Regions from separate parts of the Bacillus sp. DJP31 genome, predicted to be linked through region 3. Evidence: riboswitches for the same ligand, from Rfam matches in the RefSeq annotation. Region 3 holds a riboswitch; each other region holds the start of a gene.
What was found. A riboswitch is a leader RNA that binds a small molecule or an ion and turns the genes downstream of it on or off. The one in region 3 is predicted to bind S-adenosylmethionine.
Positions count from the first base shown of each region.

Region 1 (10,379 bases), on a different contig from region 3:
TTCTTCTGAAATCGGTTGGTTGACAGTGCCCCAAGCAATCTTATCTTTAATTGAAGCTTCTTCTACAATAAATTTGTCTTTAGGAGAGCGCCCTGTATATTTTCCCGTCGTTGCACGAACAGCTCCAGTAGATGTAAGCTCTCCCTCGTTTCTTGAGAGTACCTTTTCCACTAACTGTGAAACAGATAAGTTTGTATAAATGTTTTGTCCGCTTAATAAACCATTTAAGTTGATTGAAGTATCAACAGAATTCATTTTCATAACCTGCCTTTTACGATTTTTTTCTATTAATCTAACAATAATCGAAATTAAATGATTACTTCTTCAATTAGTATAACATATTTAAAGCAATAGTCTATACTAATCTATATTTTTGTGCTCATTATAGTTTTAATATCCCCTTTTACTGCAGGTTACAGTAATCAATGTTTATTCTAGCTGAATTTAAGCTTAAACCCACACTGATTTAACCAAGTTTCATAAAATGGAAATGAGATTAAAAAATGGGATCTTCATAACAGCAGCCCATATATTTTATAAATCTAAATGAACAAATATAGTTGTGTGAAATTATTCGAGTAACCTCTTCTCTTTTTGTTGACATCTTTCGACCTCATACGTTATGATATGAGCCGAACGGATACTCTCTTATCCCGAGTCGGTGAAGGGAACAGGCCCAATGAAACCCAGCAACCATCATTTTATGATAAGGTGCTAACCTGTTGCAAGGCGCAAGTAGCCTTGAACGATAAGAGCAAAGGCGAATGAACGTATACCCTTTCCTCTAATATAAGGAAGGTTTTTTTTATGTTCATTTTAGTAAAGCCTAATCATTGAGCTAAATCGTAAAAAAAGAACTCCTTAATAAAATTATGTTTTATTAAGAATAATAAGAGAATGAGTACCGTATCTGACAAGATTTCAGAGATAAGAAAAGATTCACGTAGACCTTATTTCTGAAGTTAACAATGGGAGGAACAAATTAGATGTCAAAAAATCGCCGTTTATTTACGTCTGAGTCTGTAACAGAAGGGCATCCAGACAAAATTTGTGATCAGATTTCAGATTCAATTCTTGATGCAATTCTTGCAAAGGATCCAAATGCTCGTGTTGCATGTGAAACATCGGTTACAACAGGATTAGTATTAGTTGCGGGTGAAATTACTACATCTACTTATGTAGATATTCCGAAAATTGTTCGTGGAACGATTAGAGATATTGGTTATACACGTGCAAAATACGGATTTGATGCTGAAACGTGTGCAGTGCTTACATCTATCGATGAGCAGTCAGCAGATATCGCAATGGGAGTTGACCAAGCATTAGAATCACGTGAAGGTCAAATGTCAGATGAACAAATTGATTCAATTGGTGCTGGTGACCAAGGTCTTATGTTTGGATATGCTTGTAACGAAACGAAAGAATTAATGCCATTACCGATTTCTTTAGCTCATAAATTGGCTCGTCGTTTAACAGAAGTTCGTAAAGAGGATATTCTACCTTACCTTCGCCCTGATGGAAAGACACAAGTAACTGTAGAATACGATGAAAACAATATTCCAGTTCGTATTGATACGATCGTTATCTCAACACAGCATCATCCAGAAATTTCGAACGAGCAAATTAGTCGAAACCTAAAAGAACATGTGATCAATACAGTTGTACCGAAAGAATTAATTGATGAGGATACAAAGTACTTCATTAATCCAACAGGTCGTTTCGTTATTGGTGGTCCTCAAGGGGATGCTGGATTAACAGGTCGTAAAATCATTGTTGATACGTATGGTGGATATGCACGTCACGGTGGCGGAGCATTTTCAGGTAAGGATCCAACAAAAGTTGACCGTTCAGCGGCATATGCTGCTCGTTATGTAGCTAAAAACATCGTGGCAGCAGGACTAGCTGACAAGGCAGAAGTGCAATTGGCTTATGCAATTGGGGTAGCGCAGCCTGTTTCCATCTCGGTTGATACATTTGGCACGGGTACTGTTTCTGAGGATCTTCTAGTAGATTTAATCCGAAGTAATTTTGACCTACGCCCAGCGGGAATCATCAATATGTTAAACCTTCGTCGTCCCATTTATAAGCAAACAGCTGCTTATGGTCACTTCGGTCGTACAGATATTGATTTACCATGGGAACGTACTGACAAAGCTTCAGATTTGAAAGCTCAAGCAGCACAATAATAAGTAAAAGGCTATCACCTTGAATGAGGTGATAGCCTTTTTAATTAAATAATTTTTGCGTATTTGGTTTCTTTAGATTCATGAATGGCCATTTCATATTCGTCTAGAAGATTATTGAAAATTGCACTCCAGGTTTGAGTCATGGAGTAGACTCTCGCTTCCGTACTCATATGAGTCCTTTTTTCATTATTTTCAAGTAGGTCCACGATCGCTTCTACAAATGATTCAACCTTTTTCGGCTCACAGAGAATGCCCGTTTTTCCTTGCCTAATAATGTTTTTTACCCCACCTGAATTTGCACCTACAACTGGAGTTCCACATGCAAGTGCCTCTAACACTACGTTTCCGAAGGTTTCCGTTGGTGATGGAAAAACAAACAAATCAGAAGCTGCATATACCTCAGATAATTCTTTTCCGTTTAGATAGCCTGTGAAGGTTACGTTACTTGGTGTTTCTCTTTGCATATCTAGCTTAGATGGACCGTCACCAACTACAAGCCAGCGAACATTTTTTTGAAGATTTGGAGGCAAGGCTTTCATTGTTTCTAGAAGTGTTTGAACATCTTTTTCGGGAGCAAGTCTTCCAACATAGGATAATACATACTTTTCTTTGATTTTATATTTTTCTCTCACCTTTGTAGAATGTTCATTTGGTTTATAAAGGGCAGAGTCTACACCACGACTCCAAATATGGAGATCTGTAAATCCGTGACGCTTTAATTGTTCTTTCGTCTCTTGTGAAGGGACAAAGGTTTTAAGAAAAGATCGGTGAAACCATCTCATGTATTTCCAAAGTATAGGCGATAAAAATTGAAGGTCGTAATACTCCAAGTACTGATCAAAATCAGTATGATAAGAGCCTACTAGCGGAATGTTTAGTTTTTTTGCATAATGAATTCCACAAAGTCCCACATTAAAGGGCGTAGCTACATGAATGATATCAGGTTGAAACTGTTGTAGCTGACTTTTTACGTGAAGCATATTTGGTAAGGCTAATCGACATTCAGGATATAGAAAAAAAGGCAGGCTCGTAAACCGATGAATATGGGTAGAAAATAATTCTTCGTCTTTTGTACAATCTGGAGCAAACACCTTGTATTCAATCTCTTGCTGTTCTAAATAATCCGTGAAGCGTTTAAGCGTTCTTGCTACTCCATTTACTTGTGGTGCAAACGTATCTGTAAAGATCGCAATCTTCACCCTAACCCCTCCAAAATTTAAAGGATAGTTAATCCAGTAAACAACTGTTGTAAAAAAGCAAGAGAAGTAATTCCAGTGATGGTGCCCAATATGCTACCAGCCATGACATCAGATGGGTAATGAAGCCCAAGATACATTCTGGATATTCCAATACTAAAGGCTAACGGCAATAGGACAATACCTAGCAATGGCATCCAAAAAATATATGGGATAACTACAGAGAAGATAGCCGTAGTATGTCCTGATGGAAAGGAGTGATCTTTTAAAGGATTGACTGTAACATTCGCTTGTTCTAATGCTAAATAAGGTCTTCGTCTTGGATAAAACTTCTTCACAAGTGCTACTGGAATATGACTTAGGAGTAGAGAAAGTGCACTAGCAAGTCCAACATATCTATTTGTAGTAGGCGATAAAATAATAAGAATTAGGACAGACAGAATAGTAAAGGTTGCACCACCTAAGTGGGTGATTGAGCGGAAATAGAAGTTAAGGGCCTTTCGATCAAAATGACGGTTCACACTTCGGAAGATATGACATTCAAAATCATATAAATTTGCTATTATTTTTGTCATCATTCACCTAGCCCCTTTTGTAAACTAATTATGTCTGTTCTAATCTTTTAGAGAATTGAAGAAAGAACCAATCGTGCGTTATGATTAATTTGAAACATTGTTAGCCATACTACTTGGCCTAACTTAACTAAGTTTTTTTGAATAGTAAACTCTATACTTCCATTTTAAGGTGTAAATATTTAGGGAATACTAAGGAAATGTAAAAGTAATGAGAAATTATATAATTTTTTTTTACAATATTTTTAAGAATATTGTAAAAATAGAACAATAGGATGAAAAATCATCCTTATTCTTGAATGGATTTGTAGTACTGACCTTTTTCAACATATTCTCTTCTAATTCGTTCCATATCTAAAATATCCTCTTTATTTAGTTCACGAATTACTTTTGCCGGTCTTCCATATGCCATGCAGTTTGGGGGAATGATTTTACCTGGTGGGACAAGACTTCCAGCCCCAATAAAGGAACCTTCGCCGATTTCTGCTCCATCTAGTATGATAGAGCCCATCCCAATTAGTGCACCTTTGCGAATGGTTGAACTGTGCAGCAATACTTGATGACCTACAGTAACATCATCTTCAAGGATAAGGTGCTTGTTTGGACTTTGGTGTAGAACACAATTGTCTTGAACATTGACTCGATTACCGATAACAGTTGGCGACACGTCTCCTCTGATAACCGTGTTGAACCAGATGCTACTATATTCACCAATCTTTACATCGCCAGTAATCGTGACATAGTCAGCAATAAATGCAGTTTCCGAAATGGTCGGTACTATATGTTTATAAGGTAATATCATTTTTTATTTCCCCTTTTTACAGTATTTAGTGATATTGTAACAAAATATAGAACACTCTGTTAAGTATGGTTTTTTTCTACATTCAGTTCTTTCCATTTTAAACAAGTAGATCATAAGTAAAAATAACTTTACATGGGTAAAACAAATGAACAGACCATTCATTATTAATTAAAAGTTGTTTCAGTACAATGAATACTTGTGTATTTCAAAGATATGATTTTAAATAGCGAGGAGTGATAGTATGTGGAGATGGGAAGCGGAGAATGCAAAGGCTGTAATAATAATGGTTCATGGGGCATCAGAGCACCACGGTCGTTATAAATGGTTAATTGAAATGTGGAGAACTGAGGGCTACCATGTTCTGATGGGGGACTTACCAGGCCAAGGTACAACTTCACGAAGACATCGAGGTCATATTGATCATTTTGACCAGTACGTCGAAACAGTTGAAGGTTGGTATAAGGAAGCTCTTACTTATGGATTACCAATTGTTCTACTAGGACATAGTATGGGCGGATTAACCGTCATTCGTTGTATGCAGGAAAAACATTTTCAAGTGAAGTGCGTGATCCTATCTTCCCCTTGCTTAGGAGTTTGTGAGATAACGGCACCTTCTCCCTTTTTGAATGCTGCATCAGTAGTGTTAAACAAAATAATCCCTACATTTAGAATGAATACAAATTTAACACCATCTATGGCAACGAGAAATAAAGAGGTCATTGAACTAGATAGTAATGATTCCTTATATGTAACTAAGGTGTCGATTAGATGGTATCGTGAACTTATTCATGCAACACAATTGGCCTTAACCTATGTCAAGAAGACTCCAGATGTTCCTATTTTATTTATGCAGGGTGGAGACGACCAGATTGTGAACAAGGGGAAAGGTAAAGCGTGGTTTGATCAATTGCCCTCAACAGACAAGACATATAAAGAATGGCACGGTTTATTTCATGAAATATTTAACGAGCCAGAGCGTGACCTTGTATTTGACTATACAAAGAGATTTGTTGAAACTCAGCTCGCGGTGAATGTACAATAGAGGCATTAAGGAAAAAGGAGTCGATTTATAAAAATGTTACCAACTCATCCTTTAAGCTTAATGTCAAAGGTTTACCGAGATGTTTTACCACTTGTTCATAACGAACTATCTTATTGGAGAAATAGGGCAAACGGAATTCCCAACGCAGAATTACGAAATCAAGCCCTATCAAGTATTAACGAAAAGGCCTTCCATTGTGAGGGTGGAGGTGTAATAGCCTTATTGTCTTATCAGCATTTGGAGTCATGTATTAAGTTCATCATAGCCTATCAAACAATCAGTGATTATCTGGACAATTTATGTGATCGGAGTACTTCTCTCAATCCACTGGACTTTGAAGCGTTACATGAATCCATGCCACATGCACTTACCATAGGAGAAGGGCAAAATTATAATTATTACAGGTACCGTGAAGACCAAGATGATGGTGGCTACTTAAGGGATCTCGTGGTGACATGCCAAAGTGTGTTAACAAAGGTCCCACATTATTCATTGATTAAGACTGAAATAATCGAGTTGGCCAATTATTATTGTTCTTTACAGGTACATAAGCATGTTGTGGTGGAAGAGCGTGTGAGCCGACTGGAAAAATGGTTTCAAGGTGTGGATAAGAGCCTCCCAGAGATGAAATGGTATGAGTTTTCTGCATGTTCAGGATCTACATTAGGTATTTTTGTTTTAGTCTCCCATGCATTTGGGGATAATCTAGAAAAGTCAGATGTAACCAAAATAAGAAATGGGTATTTTCCATATGTGCAGGGTTTACATATTCTACTTGATTATTTAATTGACCAAGAAGAGGATATAGCAGGAGGAGATCTAAACTTTTGTAGCTATTATCCAAATGAAGAGACCTTAGTAGAACGACTTTTTCATTTTTTAGATGAAGCAGATGAACAAATAAAAGGAATTCCAAATGAGAAATTTCATCGTTTACTTAACCGCGGATTGCTCGGAGTATATATGTCTGACAGTAAAGTGAATGAGCAGAGTCAAGTTAGGAGATTAGCTAGACAATTGATAAAAAAAGGCGGACCTATCAGCTACTTCTTTTATCTAAACGGAAGAGCCTATCGGAAGTGGAAACAATTCAATGAAAAGAACCCGTTAAGTAGAGCTTCGTCTTAGCGGTTTCTTTTTTCGATGGCCAGTATAAAGGGTGGATTGTTTTTTTGATTTATGAATTGATACTTTAAAACATGAGCATATGTTTGATCAATCTGTTCTACATAATCGAGAAGCTTATCTCGTTCTGTCATACCTTCAGGATGGCCATGGTAAATGACTAGAATAAGGATTCCTTCAGGTTTTAGTAGTGATAAAATTTGTTTAACCGCAGAAATTGTTGTGTCTGAAGTTGTTACAATCGCTTTGTTGCCACCAGGTAGGTACCCAAGGTTAAAAATAGCGCCTGAAAGACTTTTCTCTTCGATATAATCCTTTACATGTTCATGACCTTTTAAAAAAAGGGTAACGCGGTCCTGCAAACCTTTACCCTCTAGTAATTTTGAAGTGTTTATGATTGCTTGTTCTTGAATGTCAAAACCATAAACATGTCCATTTTTTCCAACTAGATCGGCTAGGTGAACGGTGTCATGCCCATTACCAACGGTTGCATCAATGGCAATATCCCCTGGCTGAATGGCTCTTGCTAAAAGTGACCTTGCAAATGGGAGAATTCGATCAAGATTCATCGTGAGAAGACTTCCTTTTGAAAGTGCATGCCTTGATAGCTATTCCGTCTTACGAGCTCTGCTTCAATCGCGTTCAAGACTTTCCACTTATTTAAGCTCCACATTGGGCCAATCATTAAATCAGACGGACCGTCCCCTGTAATTCGATGAACAATCATTTCTGAGGGGATAACTTCTAATTGATCACATACAAGGTTTATATAATCATCAAATGATAAAAAGTCGAGTAGACCTTTTTCATATTGTTTAACCATGGGTGTTCCTTTTAGTAGGTGCAACAGGTGAATCTTAATACCTTGTACATCAAGCTTGGCAACTTCTCTCGCCGTTTCCATCATCATTTCAGGTGTCTCAAGAGGTAGACCATTAATAATATGAGAGCAAATACGGATATTATGTTTTCGAAGCTTGTTCACACCATCTTTATAGCATTGATAGTCATGAGCACGGTTAATAAGAAGGGCTGTTCGTTCATGGACGGTTTGTAAACCAAGCTCAACCCATAGATAGGTTCTTTCATTTAATTCAGCTAAATACTCAACGACATCGTCTGGCAGACAATCCGGTCTCGTTGCAATCGATAAGCCAATCACACCTTCTTGCTTAATAATCACTTCGAATTTCTCTCTTAGTTCCTTAACTGGGGCATGCGTATTGGTGAAAGCCTGAAAATACCCTAAGTACTTTCCATCCTTCCATTTTAGATGCATTTTTGTTTTAATTTCGTGAAACTGCTGTTCGATGGTTTCTGCTCGGTTTCCTGCAAAATCACCTGAACCAGCTGCACTGCAAAATGTACAACCTCCGTGTGCAACCGTCCCATCACGATTTGGACAATCAAATCCGCCATCCAATGCAACTTTGAACACCTTGTGTCCGAACGTTTGACGCAGATGATAATTCCACGAATGATACCTCTTCTGGTCATCGGAATACGGAAAAGGATTGATTTGATTCATATGAGTACATCCCCTTACTAGTGAAGAGTTAACGTTTTTTTGATAATTAGAATTTTAGCATGTAAAAGTGAAGAAACCAATATATTTGGGTGGTCTTGATTTCCAGTAAACCGCACAAAATCATCGATTTGGCTTACATAGCCTTTTTTCGGCTAAAATTTTTTGCGAAATACGAGCTCGAGTGGGAAAAATCTCCTTATCAAACTGGTTATAGTTGTAACGAGTTTGTATAAACTAAGCAGGATGAAGCTTTTTCATCGACCCGCGCGAACTGGTGAAGGAGGAATACTGCATGGCAACACGACAATCTGTTGAAGAATATTTGCAAATGGCAGAAGATACAATAACCTACGCGGAAGAACAGTTTACCGTGGCGAAGAAGCAGGAACACTATAACCAGACTGAATATACAAAAGCCCAGCAACAGCTAGAAACAGCCGTTATTGAATTAGGTATACTAGCTCAAAGTGGAAACCCACAGCAAAAGCTGCAAATTGATCGAATGAGACTTCAAATAGAACGTATCCAAAATGAAATGATCATCTACCCACATCATTAAGCTGGAGGTAATTTGCGGATATGAAAAAGCGATCTAAACAAAATAATCCTGAGCAAAAGACAAAGAATGGAAGTAACAATCAAGACCTTGAAGCGGGGAAAGACTTCGATCCTGTGAAGGAAGTAAAAAAGAAGAATGCGAAGCGGGCGCAGCCTGACATTTCGAGAAAATAATAATCGGATCCCCTCTCTTCTAGGAGAGGGGATATTTGGTGTGTGGGGAAAATTCGCTCGTAAATTTTGATATTCGATCATATATTCTCATATTCGCACTTATATCATGAAATTCGCTCAGAAAACAATCACAGGAAGTATTCTCCGCAAATTATTTCTCTCTTGATGCGAACAATGATAAACCAAGGGAATTACTATCGAAAATAAATTTTAATGTGAAAACCACCCAATAGGGTGGTTTTCACATTCCGTTAAATTGCTGGCTGGACCCCTTATATAACTAGCTCCTTTAGAAACTTCGATCTTAACCTGAGCCCCTAGATCCTCCCTCCATTTTCCTTATTGCCGCATCTCCCAAAAAGGAATACAATAAACGTTGGATTAAGAAGAATTCGGGGAGGGTGTATCATGCCCAAAAAGCTGTGGCTATTACTGATTGGAATGGTTATTAATGTAACGGGATCTTCGTTTTTATGGCCACTGAATGCTATTTATATTCATGATGTGTTGGGAAAATCACTTACGATGGCTGGGATTGTTTTAATGTTAAACTCAGCATCTGGTGTGGTTGGGAATTTAATTGGTGGTTATTTGTTTGATAAATTTGGTGGATATCGATCAATTCTCATTGGAGTTAGCACGACGATGATTGCAGGGATAGGGCTTGTTTGGAATCACGACTGGCCTTTTTATGTTATTTTTCTAATATTGCTTGGATTCGGATCAGGTTTGGTGTTTCCATCTATGTACGCGATGGCGGGTTCGGTTTGGCCAGAGGGTGGGCGAAAGCCGTTCAACGCAATGTATGTGGCCCAAAATATAGGGGTAGCAGCTGGAGCGGCACTTGGAGGCTTCGTAGCAGCCTATTCGTTCCCACTAACTTTTTTGGCAAATGCTCTAATGTCAGCTGGTTTCTTTGTTTTGGCCTTACTTACGTATCAAAAAATCCACGGTGATCGAATGCAACAATCCAGTATTTTAGAACAACCGAAAACGATAAAAAATAAAACTAAATATACAGCACTACTTGTGTTATGTAGTGGGTACATGCTTTGTTGGATGGCCTATGTTCAATGGCAATCTAATATTGCAGCACATACACAATCTTTAAATATCTCGCTAAATGAATACAGTATGCTTTGGGCAATTAACGGTGCCTTGATTGTATTAGCACAGCCATTAGTTTCGACCATTGT
Region 1 covers NZ_JBMERO010000007.1:67,646-78,024, forward strand. Annotated here, with positions in the region: gene pckA (phosphoenolpyruvate carboxykinase (ATP)) at 1-255, opposite strand, end outside; SAM riboswitch class I at 646-755, shown strand; gene metK (methionine adenosyltransferase) at 987-2,186, shown strand; gene ACOI1C_RS08795 (glycosyltransferase family 4 protein) at 2,231-3,385, opposite strand; gene ACOI1C_RS08800 (phosphatase PAP2 family protein) at 3,403-3,957, opposite strand; gene ACOI1C_RS08805 (gamma carbonic anhydrase family protein) at 4,244-4,756, opposite strand; gene ACOI1C_RS08810 (alpha/beta hydrolase) at 4,998-5,798, shown strand; gene ACOI1C_RS08815 (tetraprenyl-beta-curcumene synthase family protein) at 5,832-6,926, shown strand; gene ACOI1C_RS08820 (class I SAM-dependent methyltransferase) at 6,923-7,492, opposite strand; gene ACOI1C_RS08825 (TIGR01212 family radical SAM protein) at 7,489-8,451, opposite strand; gene ACOI1C_RS08830 (YtzC family protein) at 8,744-9,010, shown strand; gene ACOI1C_RS08835 (glycogen biosynthesis protein GlgD) at 9,031-9,183, shown strand; gene ACOI1C_RS08840 (MDR family MFS transporter) at 9,592-10,379, shown strand, end outside.
Region 1: another riboswitch for S-adenosylmethionine. It lies ahead of metK (methionine adenosyltransferase); the one in region 3 lies ahead of metX (homoserine O-acetyltransferase MetX).

Region 2 (10,379 bases), on a different contig from region 3:
AACAGCTAGTGTTTACAGAGATCAATTAGATCAATTGCTTGGAAAAACAAAAGCTAGTTTAGAGATGCTTGCGAAAGTACTTGCTACAAAGGAATTTCTTCAAACAGATGAAATCCGAAGAATTTTAGAGGAGAGCAATCAAGAGAGCCCACTTTATTTTGGCTTTTATTTTGCAGATTCACAAGGAAACGTGCAAATAGGATCCTCTCCGATAGGACCAGTAAATATCTTAGATAATAATTATGTTCAATCCGCAATTGTTGCAAAGGAAACAAAAATATCTCCTTTAATTAAGAATCACACAACTGGAGGAGAGCTTGTCACAATGGTCACTCCCATTATAGACAAGAATGAAAAAACAATTGGATTATTACTCGTAAATATTAGAGTGGATTACATTCAGAATATAATGCGTGTTCTAACTCCTGATGAAGGCATAAAAGTGCTTAATGGCTACAACCAGATCATATTTGAAACAGAAAATGTATTTAAGGGAAGTAACCAAGTATACGTTGAAACCATTCTTAGAAATGCACCATGGAATATTCAAGTTGGAGTGAATGAACACTCTATTACTTGGCTTTTTTGGACTATATTTAAATATTCTTCTATCTTTCTTTTCATAACCAATACAATTTATCTCTTAAATAAATATATGGTTTTACGAAAAAATGCTAAATATGAGAAATTGCAAAATGAAAGTCAAAAGCTTGAGATAGTTGGTCAATTAGCTGCTAGTTCTGCCCATGAAATTCGTAATCCATTAACAGGGATAAAAGGACTGGTTCAATTACTAAGTGAGAAATACAAGGATAAAGAAGATCGTTTTTATTTTGAAGTGATTCAACAGGAAATATCAAGAATAAATGAGATTGTTAGTGAATTTTTAGTACTCGGAAATCCCATCGCAGATATTCACTCCCTAAATGATATAAAGCATATTATGAATGAGCTGTTACCGCTCATTCAGTCAGAAGCAAATTTATATAATATCCAGCTTTCTCTCGAAATGGACGAGCAATCAATGATGATTTATTGTGCTAAGGATCACGTAAAGCAGGTCATTTTAAATATTACAAAGAACGCTCTAGAGGCCATGAAAAATGGTGGCAATATTGCTATTTCTATTAAAAAAGTTGATCATTACTGTTCTATTTCAATTAAAGATACGGGAGTAGGAATCCCTCGAGAATTAGTAAATAAAATTTTCGATCCCTTTTTCACATTGAAAGAGACTGGAACTGGACTAGGACTAGTTGTCTGTAAACGAATTGTAACTATGTATGGAGGTGAAATTTCCATTCACAGCGAGTTAACTGTAGGAACTGAAGTAAAGGTTCTCTTTCCAGCGGAATAATTCCCGAATAGTTGATTATTAATCAGGCTCTATTCATGAGAAAATCATATAAAAAGTTTTAATCGAAGAAAAGCCGCCAATTAATAAATTGATTAATGACGGCTTTTCATTTTAGAGCTTGCAGAAATCTATAATAGACTCTTGAGTGAGGATTCTCGACTTTATTTCACTTAATAGGGCCAACAAACGCTCGCTGGCATTCGCAATATCCATCTTTTTATGAAACACATTATACAAAACGAGGTCTCTGACATTAAGGAATAAAGGAAGATGCTTTAACCATCGATCCTCAATCTGCTGAGCATTTTGAATAATTTGGTCCCTAGAGATTGGTGAGGTAAATAAAACAGCAAACTCATCCCCCCCTAGCCAAAATAAAAGTTGATCAGGAAAAAAATGTTTTAACCTATTTGAGGCTTGGATTAAGAGCTGGTCCCCAAAAGAATGACCGAGTGTATCGTTAACATGCTTAAAATCATCAAGGTCAATTAACAAAAGTGAAATTTGTTTATATTCTTCATCATCTTTTATAAACCTTTCAACCATTTGAGAGTATTTCTCTCGGTTGAATAAGCCGTTCAATTGGTCATAATCAGTTAAGCTTTTCATTCGCTTTACCGTAAGCTCTTTTAATGTAACATCAATTCCGTATTCACTAATTTCACTAATTCGATTCGTAAGTGGATCATAAATAGTCTTTATATAATGCTCAAAAACATGCGCATCGGTTCGAATTTGAAATTCAACAACATTTCCTAAAAAGGGCAAGTTCTAAAGGTAAGATTATGGATTCAAATATTTCCTTTGTCACAATGTCTTTTACTCGTTTACCTTATTTTTTCTTTTGCAATTCCTAGTGCCTCTGCACTATTACCCCCCTCTAGATAAAAAAAGACAATATCACCACTATTACTTCTTTGTAACTGGTATATACTATCTGGAAGAATAGCTATGCCTTGCCTAAATTCATTTGAAATGGAGAACTTTCCATTTTCCACTTTTATATGCTGTGATGTTTGATGGATGGCCTGCTTTATGACGATAAGAACCGTAATAAATGGTAAGGCATAAATGGAAAATAAATTGCGTGAATTTTCCAGTTTATATTTTTTCCCGCTCTTGAGTCTAGGAAAAAAATTATGAGAAAAAAGAGTATCCAATTAGTAGTGATAGAATAGAAGTTTTCTTTTAGAATATGATTGAGCATGGGTTCAAACTGTCTTGTTCTTCAACATTTGGTCCACCTTAGGCACCGACTTATAATATGGGTTTATTCTATTATTTGACCAAAGGAAAGTAAACGAGATTGGAGATTTTTACAGAAAAATGACGAATATCATTCAATATATAGTGGAGCAAAGCTTTAATCTACTATTTTTCGACTTAGCTTAAGTATCCATCATTATTGACCCGGATTGTACTTTACCGCTAGACAGGACTATAATTGTAAGTAAAATGTTTGTAAAGGTGAGATTATTATGAAAGAATTGCTGATTGGGAGTATATTGTCTTCGCTCGCTACTGGAGTTGGGGCTTTACCCATTCTATTTTTACAGAGGCAAGTAACCCATAGATGGAGAGACATTTTACTTGCTTTTACTGCTGGAATAATGATGGCGGCCTCTACTATGAGCTTAATACCTGAAGCCTTACTAAGCGGTGGATTATTTCAACTTACAATTGGATTATTACTCGGAGTTTTCGTACTAACCTTACTTGAAAAGAATATACCTCATATTGATCTTGGGCATACTCGCAAGGGTCTTGAATTTGATCAAAAAGCATTGCTAATTATTGCTGCAATTACTCTACATAATATTCCAGAAGGTCTTTCTGTAGGAGTTAGCTACGCCTCTGATGCATCTGAAACAGGAAACATGATTGCTTTCGCTATCGGACTACAAAATGCTCCAGAGGGCTTTTTAGTTGCCTTATTTTTAATACAACAGAAGATTAGTAAGTTCAGAGCATTTATTATTGCCACTTTAACAGGAGCCATTGAAATCGTTAGTGGAATAATCGGTTTTATGTTAACGTCCTTCGTTTCATTTCTTGTGCCATATGGACTGGCATTTGCTGCTGGGGCCATGTTATTTATCATTTACAAAGAATTAATTCCTGAAAGTCATGGTGACGGAAATGAGCAATTTGCTACCTATTCATTCATTTTTGGCTTATTACTTATGGTCGCTTTGCTTCAACTATTCTAATTCATCGATTTACAACTAACTACTACAGGAAAGCCCATTAGAAAATGTTTTAACATGTAAACATTTTCTAATGGGCTTTAATTGTAAGTTATCTAATTTTATTTATCATTCGATAGGGATTTAAAACAAACAAAGCGAGGACACTCATAATAGCACCATATATACCCGTTCTTTTTTCTATCAGATTAAAACGTTGATATTGGTTAATCATCAGATCTAGTTCTTGGCTACATTTTATTGTTTCCTCACTTGTGAAACTAGTTGCCAATGCTGTTGTTATCATCATTTCTCTCTTTTTATCTATCTCTCTAAGCAGCACATTTATATCTAGACCTGTATTAGCCGCCAACACATTCCCCCCCTTTACCCATCTAATGCATGAAACTTTTATTCCTGTATAAGCATTATTACAAATTCTACTATATATGTAAATAGAATTGCAAAATTAGACAAATTTCTCGAACATTTTTTTAAAAGAATGTGACGAATTCAGTGTTTTATTGCGATAGATTCCTCATTCATAGTAGGATTTTTGGTTTTTTGTAGATTCTTGTCGTATATCGCTTTGTGGTACACATATCTTATGAATTTTATGCTTTAATGGTAAACTAGATGTAGAAATGTATTCGTATCATAGGAGGGATTAGGGTGGAAAAGGATAGGGATGGACAATCAAAGACTACTGTAACCAAATATAAGCGAAAAGCTCTTGAATATATTAAGGATCGGCATAAAGCAAAGGAACTGTGGAAGGAAGCCAGTAAGAAAACTAATTCTGAAAAAGGACGAATACAAACCTTCCGAGATCAATTATTGCTATTATTAGATGCCTATCATGATTGGATCTCAGGAGAGTATCGTCAAATCCCTTACAAAACATTAACGATGATTGTCGTGGGGATACTTTACTTTGTCGTTCCAACCGATGTAATTCCGGACATTTTTATTGGGGTTGGACTGATTGATGATGCCGCAATAATTGCCTTTATTTTTAAGCAAATTGAAAAGGATTTAAATCAATATAAGATTTGGAAATCAAACGAAACATCCATCCAAGAAACAAATCCCAATTCAACTTTATAAGAAGTGCGTAAAGTATATCACTCTGGCTTATGCTAATATATGTTTTTTAATTAAGACACTTTTCTAAAAGATTGTTGTTTTTTAATAGGAAAAGCAACCCATTTATAAATAAGGTGATTGGAGCGGAAGGTCTAAATTTAATAGGAACTTTTCGTTATGAAAAGTTCCCTACTTTTTTATGCATTCGCCTCATTAATCTTTGTAAATTGGAACCCAGCCTTCGGTAGTTACAAAGATCCTCACGGCCACAACTTTTCGATCTTCTTGTAACGTGAAATAGTGAACAACATTCTCTGGTACAGAAATTAAGTCTCCTGGATTTAGTCTGACATCAAAGAATACATCATCCTTCCCCTTAATAATAAAAATACCATGACCACTCACAATAAAACGTACTTCATCATCTGTGTGAAGATGCTCACGCTTAAAGTTTTGTAATAGTTGATCTAGATTTGGCGTCAACTCTGATAAAGCAATAACATCAGCTGCTTCATAGCCTCTTCTTTTTGAAATATCTTCAATTTCAGTATGGAATGCCTCTAAGATAGCTTGCTTTTGTTCATCAGAAAGCTGATAGTTTTCATTCAAGTCAGAAGGTAGTTTCGTAATATCCCACTGCTCATAAATAACCTCATTACTCTCCAAAAATGCAGCTACATTACCTTGGTCCTCAATTACCTCGTTACTCCCATGAATACGAATAGTTGCCATCTTTCATTCCTCCCTTAAATTCATACTATCTATGCATTAAAGTATCTGCTGCTTTAATGTGTTAAGTTGCTGTTAATACTTGCTTTAAGGTTAATATTTTTAATGTATAGGTAAATAGGAATTCACAGGCTTCTAAGTATCGTTTTGCCTCTTGAGGGGTTCTTCCCCAAACTGTAATTCCATGATTTTGTATAAGCACTGCACCTGCATCTTCTTTTATATTTGGTATAAATTCTTCTACTAATGTTGGAATGTTCGCATGATTATAGATAATTGGTACCGTGAATGTCGAATCCTCATCCCATAGTCCAAATGCCTTGATGATTTCCTGCTTTTGAAACACAATCTCCCCACTGGAGTAGAACAAATCTGAAATGACGTTATTATCGACTGTATGGACATGAAGACAGCAGCCTGCATAGCTTCGTTTATATACCTCAACATGAAGCAATGTCTCAGCAGATGGCTTAAGGTTTGTCTCTCCAATCGGTAACCCGAACTCATCTACTAGTAAAAAATCTTCACCTGTTCGTTTCCGTTTATCCTTGCCACTTGCCGTTACTAAGAAAGTTAGGGGATCGTTGGACACTTTAATGGACAAATTCCCACTGGTTGCAGGAAACCAATCCCGCCATGCTAGTTCGTCCTTAATATCAGCAAGTACATTCCATCTATCATTAAAATTACTCACACATCCACCTCTGATTTTTTTTGCTTTAGCGTTTCAATGACATCATAAAACGTCTCAAACGAATGATACGGTTTTTCCAATTCATCCATTTTTTCAATTAGGAAGTCACGAGCAAACACTGTATGGGCCATTTTAGCGGCTTGAAAATCTGTGATCGAATCGCCAATTACGATAATATGTTCATCGGGTCCTGCTAATTTATTCATAATAGATGGCTTACAGCATCCACAACCATTTGAGCAGTTTTCATCGCATTCATTTGGCCAAAGAATTTGAATGGTCTCAAGAGAAAAATTTGAACCATTGCAATAAATATATTCCCGTTCAATCAGCCCTTCCAATAATGGATAAACAAAAAAATCTATCCCACCGCTCACTATGTAAAGTGGAATTTCTTCATCCCTTGTATACTGAACAAACTTAGAAAAGCCCTCTCTGATCATCACCGTTTCTTTTAAAAACCCAATAAGATCTTCTTTAAGATTTGATGAAAGTAAACCGAATAATCTCCCAACCCCTTCTTGAATTGAAATGTCTTGAGAAAGAATTTGATCCTTAACTTCCAGCCATTCAGACGGTGCGAACTTTTTCATTAAAGAAATAATATTATCGGTTTCGGTAATCGTTCCATCAAAATCACAAAAGATGATTGGTTGCTTCATGCTTCTTACATCCCCCATAAATGAAGCGCCTTTTTCAAAGACTCATGCTCTTGTGCCGCATCCTCTAAAGAACGACCTTCAACTACTGCATCGACTGCTTCTCGGAAAGCTTTCCCCCCGCCTATCGCTCCGTCTGGATGACCATGTACTCCGCCACCAGCATTAATGACAGAATCAATTCCAAAATCTTTGACCAAAAATGGAACCAAACCAGGATGAATACCAGCAGAAGGCACTGGAAAAGTCTTCTTGAACAATTCGTTTATAGTCAGTTCAGCCGCAATTCCAAGTGCTTCTTCTCGCTTTAGCGCTACACTTCCGTAAGGAGAAGGAAACAGTGAAAAATCAGCACCCGCATATCTCAATAGCTTTCCTAGCAACAACGGATTTTGTATACCATAAAACTCTGATGGTGTGATGGCTCCACTTACTGCTGGATGAGCCATGATGGGTAAATCGATTTCTGGATCCTCAACCAATGCTTGTAAAACATCCATTCCATAAGCAAATACATTAAACAATAAACAATCAGCACCAAGTTCTCTAGCTCTTCTTGCTTTCTCTCTTAATTCAAACGTACGCCCCGATAAATTCACAGCATAAAGGGCTCGATGGCCAGTTGTCTCAAAAACTTCGTTTAGCACATTTTTACCGATTTCAATTCTATTCTCAAAAGGAGTGAGTGGGTTATCAAAAAGGATCTCATCATCCTTCACTAGATCCACGCCACCTAAAACTTGTTCCTTAAGTTGATCTTTTAGGTAGTGAATATCTCTACCAAGTACACCTTTAAAAATACTCATCACTAATGGTCTGTTAAAGACACCGAGCTTTGAACGAATACCCTCGATTCCAAATTTTGGACCAGGCATAGCACTCTTTACTTCAGCAGAAAAATCCAAATCTACTAATTTAACTTCTCCATCGAGAGATAGCTTCCCAAACACAGTTGTCAAAATAGCTGGGATATCGAGTGAAAAATTTTCTATCGGATAGGAGATTGTAACTATTCCACGTTTTAGTTTCTTTCCAAAATATTGGTTAGCCTTTTGACTATCCTCGAGCTCTTGTATGGAAAGAACTTCTCCTTTATGCCTTTTCAACTGTTCCTGCTGGAGTTTTGGAAGGTCGGTCCACGATCCAATCGTCAAACCAAGGGCAATACCTTCTGCTTTTTTGGATAAATCGTTTTTTGCGTCATGTATGAGATAAGTAGCTTTTATTCTTGTCAATTTCAACACCTCAATTTATAAAAAAACATTTTAAATGAAAAAAACCTCTTCAATAAGAAGAGGGTATCGTTTAAATTCACCGTCTCCTTATCTCTCAGCGCATAGCTGCAAGAATTAGCACCGTGCTTATCTAGACTGTGTATAGATAAATCGGTTGCCGGGCTTCATCGGGCTAGTCCCTCCGCCTACTCTTAATAAGAAATACTATTTAATTATTAAATCTTAATCAAATTAATTTGGATTATGACAGCTTGAGGGATTTTTGTCAATCCTAAAATATGTTCAAGGCTTTTATCCGATTCACTGCCTCAAGCAACCTATCTTCATCAGACAAAAGTCCAACCCTGACAAAGCCTTCTCCGTATGGACCAAATCCAATTCCTGGAGCTACTACAACATGAGCTTCCTCAAGTAAGTAATCTGAGAAACTCACAGATGTAAATCCTTTTGGAACCGGAAGCCAAGCAAAAAACGAACCTGAGGGTGCATCAACATCCCAGCCTATGCCCTTCAACCCTTCAATAAACGTATTACGTCTAGCTTCATAACGATCGACTAATTCATCTACACAATTCTGTGGAGATAATAAAGCAGTTGCAGCAGCAACTTGTATCCCACCAAACAAACTTACATACATATGATCCTGGAGGAGATTTATAGATTCAATTACACTTTCATTCCCCACTGCAAATCCAATTCTCCAGCCAGCCATATTGTAGGTTTTAGAAAGGGTATAAATTTCAATTCCAATATCCTTTGCACCCTCTATTTCAAGAAAGCTTATCGGCTTCTTTCCATCAAATCCTATTGCTCCATAGGCAAAATCATGAACCACACAAATGTTATTATCTTTGCATAACTGAACAGTTTCTTCAAAGAATTCCTTTGTAGCAATTGCCCCGGTCGGATTATTTGGGTAATTTAAAAACATTAATTTTGCCTTTTCTAACACCGCTTGGTCAATCTCGTTATAATCAGGTAAAAAGTCATTTTCAGCCTTTAAGGGCATAAACTCCATCTTTCCTCTTGCAAGTTCTACCCCTGACCAGTAATCAGGATAACCAGGATCCGGTACTAATGCGAGATCCCCTGGATTTAATAAGCACTGAGGTACTTCAACAAGTCCTGCTTTTCCACCAAAAAGGATGGCCACTTCTTTATCTGGGTCTAAGTTCACTCCGTATTCTCGTTTATAAAAGGTTACAGCCGCCTCTTTTAAAAATTGTTGTCCTCGAAACGGTGAATATTTATGGTATTGTGGGTTGGCAGCTGCTTCTCTTAATGACGTTACAATATGTTCAGGTGTTGGCTGATCAGGATTACCTTGACCCAGGTTAATAACATCATAGCCTTGCTCCATGACTTTATTTACCTTACTTACAAGTGTAGCAAAAAATTGAGTGGGTAGACTTTTAAGTATTTCAGACTGCTTGAATGTTCTCATTTCAAACTCCTTAAATCATAGTAGAGAAGCTATACTTTCATTCGCACGAATGGAAAGTAAATGAATAGTATTTTTTTTAGCAGAGCAGTAAATGTAGAATTTTCTTATTGTATTTCTAGTCAAAAATAATATATTGTTAGTGACAACTTGTAAAGTTATTTTGTAAGGAGTAGATAAAACATGAGCATAAAAATAAGCTGTATCCAATTCGATATCTCTTTTGGGAATCCCGACAAAAATTTTCAACAAGTCGAGAAAAAAATAGAGGAAGCCCTCCTTCAAAAACCAGATATTATTGTTCTTCCGGAACTTTGGACTACTGGGTATGATTTAACTAGACTTGATGACATTGCTGACGAGGACGGGCAGCAAACAAAAGACTTCTTATGTCAGCTTGCAAAAGAGAACCATGTACACATCGTTGGCGGTTCAATTGCCAAAAAAACAAACGAAGGTGTATACAATACTATGTTCATCGTAGATAACAAAGGTGAAGTTGTTGGTGAATATAGCAAGCTACATCTTTTTAAATTAATGGATGAGCATGTCTATTTAAATCCAGGGCATGTCGATGGAATGTTTCAGATAGGTGAATTAAAATGCGCTGGTTTTATTTGTTATGATATTCGTTTCCCCGAGTGGATTAGAAAGCATGCATTGGTTGGGGCGGAACTTTTATTTGTCGTTGCCGAATGGCCTCTCCCTCGCCTTGCTCATTGGCGCTCGTTATTAATTAGCAGAGCCATCGAGAATCAATGCTATGTTGTCGCGTGTAATCGGTCAGGTGCAGACCCAGCTAATGAATTTGCTGGACATTCAATGATTATAGATCCTTGGGGAGAAATCGTGGCTGAGGCTTCCGAGGATGATGAAATCCTACAAGGGATCATTGATATAGAAAAGGTACAACGCGTTAGAAATCAAATTCCTATTTTTGCTGATCGACGTCCTGAATTTTATTAAGTTAAAACTGTTGACAAAAGGTAGTG
Region 2 covers NZ_JBMERO010000008.1:106,929-117,307, forward strand. Annotated here, with positions in the region: gene ACOI1C_RS09790 (ATP-binding protein) at 1-1,357, shown strand, start outside; gene ACOI1C_RS09795 (GGDEF domain-containing protein) at 1,469-2,125, opposite strand; gene ACOI1C_RS09800 (ZIP family metal transporter) at 2,836-3,567, shown strand; gene ACOI1C_RS09805 (aspartyl-phosphate phosphatase Spo0E family protein) at 3,656-3,916, opposite strand; gene ACOI1C_RS09810 (YkvA family protein) at 4,216-4,650, shown strand; gene ACOI1C_RS09815 (1,2-dihydroxy-3-keto-5-methylthiopentene dioxygenase) at 4,843-5,361, opposite strand; gene ACOI1C_RS09820 (methylthioribulose 1-phosphate dehydratase) at 5,423-6,052, opposite strand; gene ACOI1C_RS09825 (2-hydroxy-3-keto-5-methylthiopentenyl-1-phosphate phosphatase) at 6,049-6,714, opposite strand; gene mtnW (2,3-diketo-5-methylthiopentyl-1-phosphate enolase) at 6,720-7,946, opposite strand; SAM riboswitch class I at 8,031-8,147, opposite strand; gene ACOI1C_RS09835 (pyridoxal phosphate-dependent aminotransferase) at 8,218-9,390, opposite strand; gene ACOI1C_RS09840 (carbon-nitrogen family hydrolase) at 9,571-10,353, shown strand.
Region 2: another riboswitch for S-adenosylmethionine. It lies ahead of mtnW (2,3-diketo-5-methylthiopentyl-1-phosphate enolase); the one in region 3 lies ahead of metX (homoserine O-acetyltransferase MetX).

Region 3 (10,379 bases):
TCCAACAAATGTAGGTTTGACTTCAGCAGTGATTTCTTCATTGTGCATTTGCAAAGTTGCCAGTAGCTTTAAGCGAAGTCCCAGCTTTTCTCCAAGCAATAGGTCGCTTGTCGACACTTGGTTAACACCTATTTTAACTGCATCCTCCCAACTGGGTTGCTCTTGATAAATAAGGTTACTTAATATCATGAGCTTATAAAAAGCATCTGTTCCTAAAACATCGTTCGAAGGATCTGCTTCAGCGTACCCAAGCTCCTGGGCTTCTTTTAAAACATCATCAAAGTTAGCTTTTTCCTTCCTCATTTTCGAGAGAATATAATTACTCGTTCCGTTCAAAATGGCTTCCACTTTTAAAATGCCATTTACCTGAAGGAGTTGAATAATTGTTCGTAGAAGAGGAATACCACCCGCTACAGCTGCTTCAAAAGTAAGAAACCGATGATGAAGAGAAGCATATTCAGAGAGTTCTTTCCCTTTATGCGCCAGCAATTCCTTATTCGCACTGATAACATGGCTACCTTTTTCAATGAATCTCTTAATATACGTATTGGCAGGCTCAATGCCGACGATTGCTTCAAAGACTATATCTACCTCTTGGAGTGCTAACAAGTCTTCAACACTAGTCGTTATTGTAATGTTCCCTTTGATTTCTCTAGGCTTATCTGCATCTTTGACTAAGATTCCTACGATTTCTACTGGAAGACCTGTAGCCTCATGCAGCTTTTGTTGATGGGTATTGATTGTTTCGTATAATCCCTTCCCTACGGTTCCTAACCCTAAAAGCACTACTTTAATTGACTTCACCCGAGCTCCCCCTCCACTAGATGTCCCCACTTCTCAAATTCAACTAAAAATCCATCATGACCAAAAACGGTTTCTACCTCATAATGCTTTGAGGATAGATTATTCTCCTGACAAACCTCCAAGAGCTCAGACAATAATTCACTAGAATAAATGATATCTCTCTTATAACTAATCGCGATGACCTTCGAGCGAATCTCTTTTAAAGCTTGCTTCCAGCCTCCTCGTTCATGACCAATATTGTGGTGGTCCATTGCCTTGAGTAAATATAAATAGCTATTCGCATCAAATCTTTTTAAGAATTTCTCACCCTGATACTTTAAATAGGAGTCAATTTGATACGAACTTTCCAGATGATGATCACCCCAGCCATCCCGTTCCTCTCTTGAAAATCTTTGATTGAATAAGTCTGCTGAACGGTAAGAGATCATTCCAATCATCCTTGCTATACTTAGACCAAGCTCTGGATTGGCCTCATATTCTCCATTTTGCCACCGCGGATCATTTGTTATGGCATAACGCGCAATTGAATTATAGGCTATTCCAAAATCACTCAAGTAGGGAGAAGTCGCTAGCGGAAACAAAGTCTTCGCAAATTCGGGATAAAGAATTCCCCATTCAAGGACCTGCATACCACCAAGTGAGCCACCGATTATGGCATGAACCTTATGGATATTCAACTTTTCCAATGCTTGGTATTGACTGTTCACAATGTCCCTAACTGTCACAAACGGAAAAGAAGATCTATAAGGATTCCCATTTCCATCAAGGCTTAAAGGACCTGATGTCCCATTACAGCCTCCAAGTACATTCATCGTAATCACTTGCCATTTAGTTGTATCAATATATCCCCCATCACCAATGAGTCCAGACCACCATCCAGGCTGATCCCTTGTTCCGACCGAAAACTGATTACCCGTTAAGGCATGACATACAAGGATGACGGGAGAAGTTTTATGACCAATTCGTTCAAATGCAATGTAGACATCTGGAATGGTAATGCCAAGCTCGGTTGTAAAGTCCCCTATATTAATTTCGCCATATTCAGACGCTATTTCTTCCTTCACCTTCTGCATGACTCCTTCCCTTAAACTAATTGTACGTTTTAAAAATCCCCATTAAAAAAACCCACTTCAATAAGAAGAGGGTGAAAGTATACATTCATCTCTTCTTATCTGTCAGAGTTTTTACACTCTGCAGGAATTGGCACCGTGTTTTCAAGTAAACTTGAAAATCGGTTGCCGGGTATCATAGGGCCAGACCCTCCACCACTCTGGATAAGAAAACTCTATTCAATTAACGCTTCAGCTTGCTAATTCATCATTGCTATGAATTGACTATATCACAGCTCTTTTTTACCTGTCAAACTATTTTTTGAAAATTTTAAACCATCGAATTATAATCTGTTTTGATAAGAATTGTATGCACCTATTTATTAATTATGCTGAAAGTCTTTTCTCACATAGACAAAATAGGGTCTCTACTACTAATATATCCTTAAATTTCCCGGTGATTTTTATTTCACTTCTAGACTCCAGCTTTCTTAATCTTTCCTTCCCGGTGATGATGAGATTTACTGAATCCGAATTACCCTTAATCAAAATGTCAATTTGATCATGACAACTTTTATAAACCTTACAATGGCTAGCTGAAATTTGAAGATATAGGAGATTGTAATCATATTGAAAACAAATGATCATTGCTTCCTGTGGAAGAACTGGTTTCAGATGTGGTTCATTTAAAACAACCGCAGAAAATCTTTTAAGTAGCTCAATCATGTAACTCTCACTCCCGTTTTTATTCTACTTAGTGAATTCCACAGATTGAATTGAACTACCTTTATTTATCGTTCGACAGTTTATTAAGAGAAATACATAATCATACATATTTCTGTTTATTTCCTGAGAAATATGTCATTTGTTGAGAAAATTAGGCAGGACTTACAGAAGGTTTGACAGATTGAACGATTACTTAACAAATTCCAATAGAAAAGGAAAAAAGCATCCACCAAAATTGGTGAATGCCCTTCTATGCTGTAAATTGTTGGTGAAACCTTGTTTTCAAATGCTTTCTTGCTCGAAACATGTTGATTTTAACCTTACCCGCGCTCATAATTAGAAAACTTGCTATCTCCTTCTCTTTCCAGCCTTTGTTTATTTTAAGGTGAATAATTTCTTGTTGAACATTCGAAGTGAGGAAATTTCATAATAAGTAATCTACAAGTACTTTCAAATGTTTTTCAGTTCTGTATACAGAAAGTCAACCGATTGAAACGCAAATATTCTCTTTTTTAATTGTCCCTCTTTAAATAGCAAAAGACATGGTACACTTTGAATCTCCAATTGTTCTGAGATCTTTGGTATATAATTAAGATTCACTTTTTTTATCGGCAAATGAGGTACTAATTCTTCGACTACTGTAATCATTCGTTCAGCTACCTTACATGTACCACACAATGGGGTGTACAAAAACACGGCATGTGTTGTATGTTGATCTATTTCTTCTAATTGAAAATCCAACCATTCCTCCATTTTCTATTTCTCACTCCTATTAGAATAAGCGCAAGAGCCTTGTTCAGACCCGACAAGCAAATGTTCATAAAGCGAATAAAAGGGTGGTCTTACCTTTTATTTGATTCAGGTTATTTGACCTCGGGGGGTCTAGGCGCTGGAGCTAGATTAGTACCCAGGTTAAAAAAACTTATAATTTCTTATTTTATAAATATCCTGCATGTACATCGATGTTCCCACTAAGTAATACAGTGGCTATGTGTTGATCCGGGGCACTTGCGACCTCACGATACATTTTGTCCACATATAGGTGCTCAGCCTCTGGATATTCTCTGCGGAATTGTTTTCTCAGCTTTTCCCCTGATTCATCTGAGTCCACTAATATATATACCTCTTTATCATATATATAATCTATTAATTCATCTAGTTTACTTGTGCCAATGGTGCCGTTTGTACAAATGATTTCAATCTGTTCACTGATAATCATTTCGACTTTCTTCTTATCTGACTTACCCTCAACAATAATGACCCTTTTGACTTCGCCGCGAATCATAACATCACCCATTACGTACGAATTTGTTTAGAAAAGAAAACTCTTTCTAATACAATATTCAAACCAAATTCATTTTGCGCAAAATGAGTAAAAAGACAGTGGATGTTCCACTGTCTTAGCACCAACCATTTTCTTCATCACAATCCGTGTACTTTTGATCAGGACCTGTTGTTACATCAGCATTCTGATAAATCTTATTCTCCTCATGCTCATAACCGGTCTTAAGTTCGAATTGATTACCTTGATTCGTAAAAAGCATCCTGCCAATTGGCTGGTCTTCTACATATAAATCCATTTGATTCTGGCCAAGCTTCCCAACCACTCGATCGGTAATTTCAAGCTTTTTTCGCTCAAGCATAAATAAACACTCCTTAGTCTATTTGTATAACCTTAGAGTGTCCATAATAAAAAAAATCATTAGTCTTGATTGATCATTTCTTCGTATTGCTCTGCTGTCATGAGTTTTTCAACTTCACTAACATTCGTAAGTTCTACAACAATCATCCATGCCTTTTCGTATGGAGATTCATTGACAAATTCAGGACTGTCATCAAGATTTTCATTGATTTCAACCACTTTTCCGCTAACTGGAGCATATAACTCTGAAACTGTTTTAACAGATTCAACACTACCAAATGGTTCATTGAAAGAGATTTCATCGCCAACCTCAGGAAGCTCAACAAACACGATATCACCTAGCTCAGATTGAGCAAAATCAGTAATTCCAATTGTCACTCTATTTCCTTCAACTTTTACCCACTCATGCTCTTCTGAATAACGTAGTTCCTTAGGTGTATTCACTGCAATCCCTCCAAGAAAATATATAAAGTAATTTTATGAAAAGTAACTAATAATAAGTTATCTTTTTTCCTGTTTAAAGCCATGTCTCTTCGAATTGTTTTTGATTAAATCCGACTGTTACTTTTTGTCCATCTGTTACAAGTGGACGTTTAACTAGCATACCATCTGACGCTAACAACTCAAGAAGTTCATCCTCAGACCCTGTTGCCACTTTATCCTTTAGCCCTAATTCACGATATTTCATCCCGCTTGTGTTAAAGAACTTCTTAAGCTCAAGCCCGCTCTTTTTGTAAAGCTCTGAGAGCACCTCTTTGGATGGATTGTTCTCTACTATATGTACTTCCTTTAATTGGATTTCATGCTCATCCAACCATTTCTTTGCGTTTTTGCAAGTTCCACACTTCGGATACCAGTAAAATGTTAATGACACGGATTTTCACCACCAACTTATAGGATACGCATTTTTCTGTATTTTAACATAGATATCGAGGTTTTCCTACTAAACGGAACACTCTCTTTACTTATTCGACTTTTTTTACGAGAGTCCTTCTCTAAATATAAGAAATAAATGAAAGAAGCTGCTAGCATTTCTGTTAGCAGCTTCAAGCTTACTTATACAATAAAACGTTCTGCTTCGATGATACCAGCAGCAATCTCACGCTTCTTGGCAATTACATTGATTGGCGTGTGGCGAGTGAACTTTCTTAACGCAGAAAGCATCATTCTTAAACCGTCACCTTGCTCTGTTGCAATAAGTGTCTCTTTTGCATGAGCTTCAATTTCATTGAATGCTTCTTGGCAGAATACTTGAGTGTATAAAAGCTTCTGCTGATTCTTCTCAAGACCTGTTTTATTGATCGCTTTCTCTGTACGAAGTAAAGCTGATTCCATAGAGTAAACATTACTTACGATATCTGCAATGTTCACTAAGATTTCTTGTTCTTTTTCAAGCTTTGGTCCAAACTTTTGAGCAGCTAGACCAGCTAGCAATAATCCGATTTTCTTCGCATTTTTAACTAGGTGTTTCTCTTGATCTAATACTCCATCGCCGACTTCTTCAGGCATTAGCATCATCAGCTCTTCTTGAAGGGCCATTGCTTTTTGGAAAAGTGGTAATTCACCCTTGGTTGCCTTACGAATGAATGTACCAGGTACAAGCAAACGGTTAATTTCATTTGTTCCTTCAAAAATTCGGTTAATGCGAGAGTCACGGTAGGCTCTTTCTACTTCATATTCCTGCATAAATCCATAACCACCATGGATTTGTACACCTTCGTCTGCGATAAAATCAAGAGTTTCAGAACCGAAAATTTTATTTAAAGAACACTCAATCGCATATTCAGCTATCGATGCAGCTACTGCACGACCGTCTTTAATTTCTTCTTCTGATAAACGACTCATACGATCCTCGAAAAGACCTACTGTACGGTATACTGAGCTCTCCATTGCATAAAGCATTGTAGACATGTTAGCCAATTTTTCTTGGATTAATGAAAACTTTGAAATAGGTGTTTTGAATTGCTGACGTTGGTTCGCATATTTTGCCGATACCTCAAGTACGCGCTTTGAACCACCAATTGTACCAACAGCTAGCTTGTAACGACCAATGTTTAAAATATTGAAGGCAATAACATGGCCTTTTCCAAGCTCACCAAGTAGGTTTTCTTTTGGTACTACTGCATCCTCTAAAATCAATGTACGAGTAGAAGATCCTTTAATCCCCATTTTCTTTTCTTCAGGACCTGTTGAAACTCCTGGATATTTCTTTTCAACGATAAATGCTGAGAAATGCTCCCCATCAACCTTTGCATACACAACGAAAACGTCAGCAAAACCTGAGTTTGTAATCCATTGCTTTTCTCCATTTAACACATAATGAGTACCTTCTGCGTTTAATTTCGCAGTCGCTCTTGCACCTAATGCATCTGAACCTGAACCTGGCTCTGTTAATGCATAAGCGGCAATTCTTTCACCCGATGCTAGGTCTGGTAAATACTGATGCTTTTGCTCCTCACTTCCAAAAAGTACGATAGGTAATGATCCAATACCAACGTGAGCACCATACGATAGTGAAAAACTTCCTGCACGAGCAAACTTCTCGGTAATAACGGCTGAACTGATCTTATCTAGCCCAAGTCCGCCGTATTCTTCAGGAACATCAGCACCTAAAAGACCTAATTCACCAGCTTGCTTTAAAAGCTTGACTGACTTGTCGAACTCATGATTTTCAATGGCTTCTAAATGAGGTAACACTTCATTTACCACAAAATCTTCTGATGTTTTTGCAATCATCTTATGTTCTTCCGTAAAGTCCTCAGGTGTAAATACTCGTTCTGCTTCAATATCTTCGATTAAAAAGCTTCCACCTTTAATTACATGTTCCGTTGCTTTTGTCATTTGATATACCTCCTATTTTTTATTTATTGCTTACTATCCTATAAAAGTTCAAACACTCCAGCAGCACCCATACCTCCACCGATACACATGGTAACAACACCGAATTGTACGTTACGACGTCTCATTTCATGAATAAGTGATAATGTTAATTTTGCTCCTGTGCAACCCATTGGATGACCTAGTGCAATGGCTCCACCATTTACATTGATGATCTCTTCGTTAAGACCTAACTCACGAATAACCGCAATGGATTGAGAAGCAAAGGCTTCGTTTAATTCAAATAGACCGATATCAGATAACTCAAGGCCTGCAATTTTCAACGCTCTAGGGATTGCTTCGATTGGTCCAATTCCCATAATTTCAGGTGGGACACCAGCAACGGCAAATGCACGGAACTTCGCTAGAGGCTTCTGACCTTCTGAAAGTGCTTTTTCTTTATCCATTAGTAATACAGCTGCTCCACCATCACTCATTTGTGAAGAGTTTCCTGCTGTTACAGTACCTCTCACATTAAAAGCAGGCTTTAGCCTGGCAAGCGATTCTATTGAAGTGTCAAGTCGAACTCCCTCATCCTGAGAAAACAGAATCGTTCTTTCTTGAAGCTTATGATTAGCATCAACTTGTCTAAGTGTTACTTCAACTGGGACAATTTCATCGGCAAATCTTCCTCCAGCAATGGCAGCCGCTGCTAGTTTGTGACTACGAACAGCAAATGCATCCTGATCTGCTCGTGTTATTCCGTATTTAACAGCTACTTGTTCAGCTGTATGACCCATGCCCATATAGTATTCTGGAGCACTCTCAACAAGCTTGATATTGGGACGAACATTATGACCAACCATTGGCACGAGACTCATCGACTCGACTCCACCAGCTAGAATTGTATTCGAATGTCCAAGCATGATGCGCTCAGCACCAAAGGCAATACTTTGTAATCCAGATGAACAATATCGATTAATAGTGATTCCAGGTACATTGCTTGGTAGTCCTACTAATCCACCAATATTTCTCGCTACATTCAAGCCTTGCTCTGCCTCTGGCATAGCACATCCGATAATCAGATCATCTATATTTCCTTCATAATTGTTCGCACGCTTTAATGTTTCTTTTACAGCAATCGCACCAAGATCGTCTGGACGAACATTTGCAAGTGTACCTCGCTTTGCTTTTCCAACTGGTGTTCTTGCCCCTGCAACAATAACTGCTTCTCTCAACATGAACCCTCCGTTCTTGTTTTAAATAGGAGGGGAACAACCCCCTCTATGAGTCTATTAGTTACGCAATGGCTTACCCTTAACAAGCATATGTTGCATACGTTGCTGTGATTTCGGTTCTCCAACTAAACTTAGGAATGCTTCTCTTTCTAAATCAAGTAAGTATTGCTCATCAACCTCTGTACCATAAGCAACCTTTCCACCGGTTAAAACATAAGCAAGCTTTTTGGCAATCTTAAAATCATGCTCAGAGATAAAGCCAGAGTTCAGCATACCATGAGCACCAAGTAAAAGTGTCGCATAGCCCGTATCACCAGCAACCGGAACCTTGTTACGTTTCGGTGCTTGGTAACCTCTTTCTGCAAGTGCTAAAACAGTACGCTTTGCATCGTGCAATAAGTGGTCTCCGTTCATGCTTATTCCGTCATTTTTAGATAAGAAGTTATTTCCTCTTGCTTCTGCTGCTGAAGTAGCCACTTTTGCCATCGCAATGGTTTCAAAGACAGCATTTGTAATTTTCCCAAGGTCTTTTTCCACACCATTTGGGAGACCTTGAAGGTGACGAATGTATAGCTCTTTGTTTCCTCCACCACCAGGGATTAAACCAACACCAACCTCAACAAGTCCCATATACGTTTCCATTGAAGCTTGAATATGCGCTGAAGGTAAGCAAATCTCAGCTCCTCCACCCAGCGTCATTCCAAATGGTGCTGTGACAACCGGCTTCGGGCTATACTTGATGTTCATCATTGCTTGCTGGAAGTTACGAACAACCATATCTATTTCGAAAAAGTTGTCATCTTGTGCTTCCATTAAAATCATCGCAAGGTTTGCTCCTACACAGAAGTTTTTACCTTGGTTTCCTATAACAAGTCCCTCATAATTGCGATCGACTTCTTCTATTGCAAAGTTAATCATTTGGATAATGTCTAAACCAATGGCATTGCTCTGTGAATGGAACTCTAGTCCTGCGACCCCATTACCTAAGTCTATTAAACTAGCACCACTATTCTTCTTGATCACGCCATTCTTTTCTTTTAGACCTTTTAGATGAATGACTTTTGGATTTACTTCTTTAGATTCGAATGATCCATTAGTAAAAAACAACTGCTTTCCATCTTCTTTTTTATAAAAAGATGTCTGACCTGATTGAAGTAATTCTAGAACCCAACCCGGTACCTGCAAGCCTTCTAATGTCATTTTCTTAACTGAGTTTTCTAGTCCAATCGCATCCCAAAGCTCAAACGGCCCCTGCTCCCAACCGAAGCCCCATTTCATAGCTTGGTCAATCGCTACGATATCGTCTGCAATGATACCTTTTAGTTCAGCAGAGTAAATAAGTGCGGGACTAATAATATTCCATAAAAGCTTTCCAGCACGGTCATCTGCATACACAAGGGCTTTTAGCTTATCAGCACCTTTTGCTTGCTTACTCATTTCAATAGAAGCTGCCATTAGTTTTTTTCTTGGCTCATACTCTAGTGTTTCAGGGTTAAGCTCAAGTATTTCTTTTCCTTGTTTAAGGAAGAAACCTTGACCAGACTTACTACCCAGCCATCCTTTTTCAAGCATCGACTTCATAAAGGTTGGCACTTCAAACACTTCTTTTTCTGCCCCTTCAACTTGGTCATATACGTTGTTTGCAACATGGGCAAACGTATCTAAACCAACGACATCCAATGTACGGAAGGTTGCACTTTTTGGTCTTCCGATTAATGGACCTGTTACAGAATCTACTTCACCAACACTGTAACCACCCTTTACCATTTCACGAACCGTTACAAGGAGACCATAAGTTCCGATTCTGTTGGCAATAAAGTTTGGAGTATCCTTCGCTTCTACTACGCCTTTTCCTAAGATATCTTCACCAAAGGTTTTCATAAACGACAACACTTCGGGATCTGTATCTTTCGTTGGAATGACCTCAAGTAGCTTTAAGTAACGTGGTGGATTAAAGAAGTGTGTTCCTAAGAAGTGTTTACGGAAATCCTCAGAACGCCCTTCAGCCATCGCTTCAATCGAAATACCAGAAGTATTTGAACTGATGATGCTTCCTAACTTTCTCACTTCATCTATACGAGCAAAAACTTGTTTCTTTATATT
Region 3 covers NZ_JBMERO010000032.1:8,651-19,029, reverse strand. Annotated here, with positions in the region: gene ACOI1C_RS19670 (homoserine dehydrogenase) at 1-804, opposite strand, end outside; gene metX (homoserine O-acetyltransferase MetX) at 801-1,877, opposite strand; SAM riboswitch class I at 1,970-2,085, opposite strand; gene ACOI1C_RS19660 (hypothetical protein) at 2,241-2,579, opposite strand; gene ACOI1C_RS19655 (hypothetical protein) at 2,830-2,970, opposite strand; gene ACOI1C_RS19650 (thioredoxin family protein) at 3,030-3,332, opposite strand; gene ACOI1C_RS19645 (toprim domain-containing protein) at 3,517-3,864, opposite strand; gene ACOI1C_RS19640 (YusG family protein) at 3,980-4,222, opposite strand; gene gcvH (glycine cleavage system protein GcvH) at 4,282-4,665, opposite strand; gene ACOI1C_RS19630 (arsenate reductase family protein) at 4,739-5,095, opposite strand; gene ACOI1C_RS19625 (acyl-CoA dehydrogenase family protein) at 5,278-7,062, opposite strand; gene ACOI1C_RS19620 (acetyl-CoA C-acetyltransferase) at 7,101-8,276, opposite strand; gene ACOI1C_RS19615 (3-hydroxyacyl-CoA dehydrogenase NAD-binding domain-containing protein) at 8,334-10,379, opposite strand, start outside.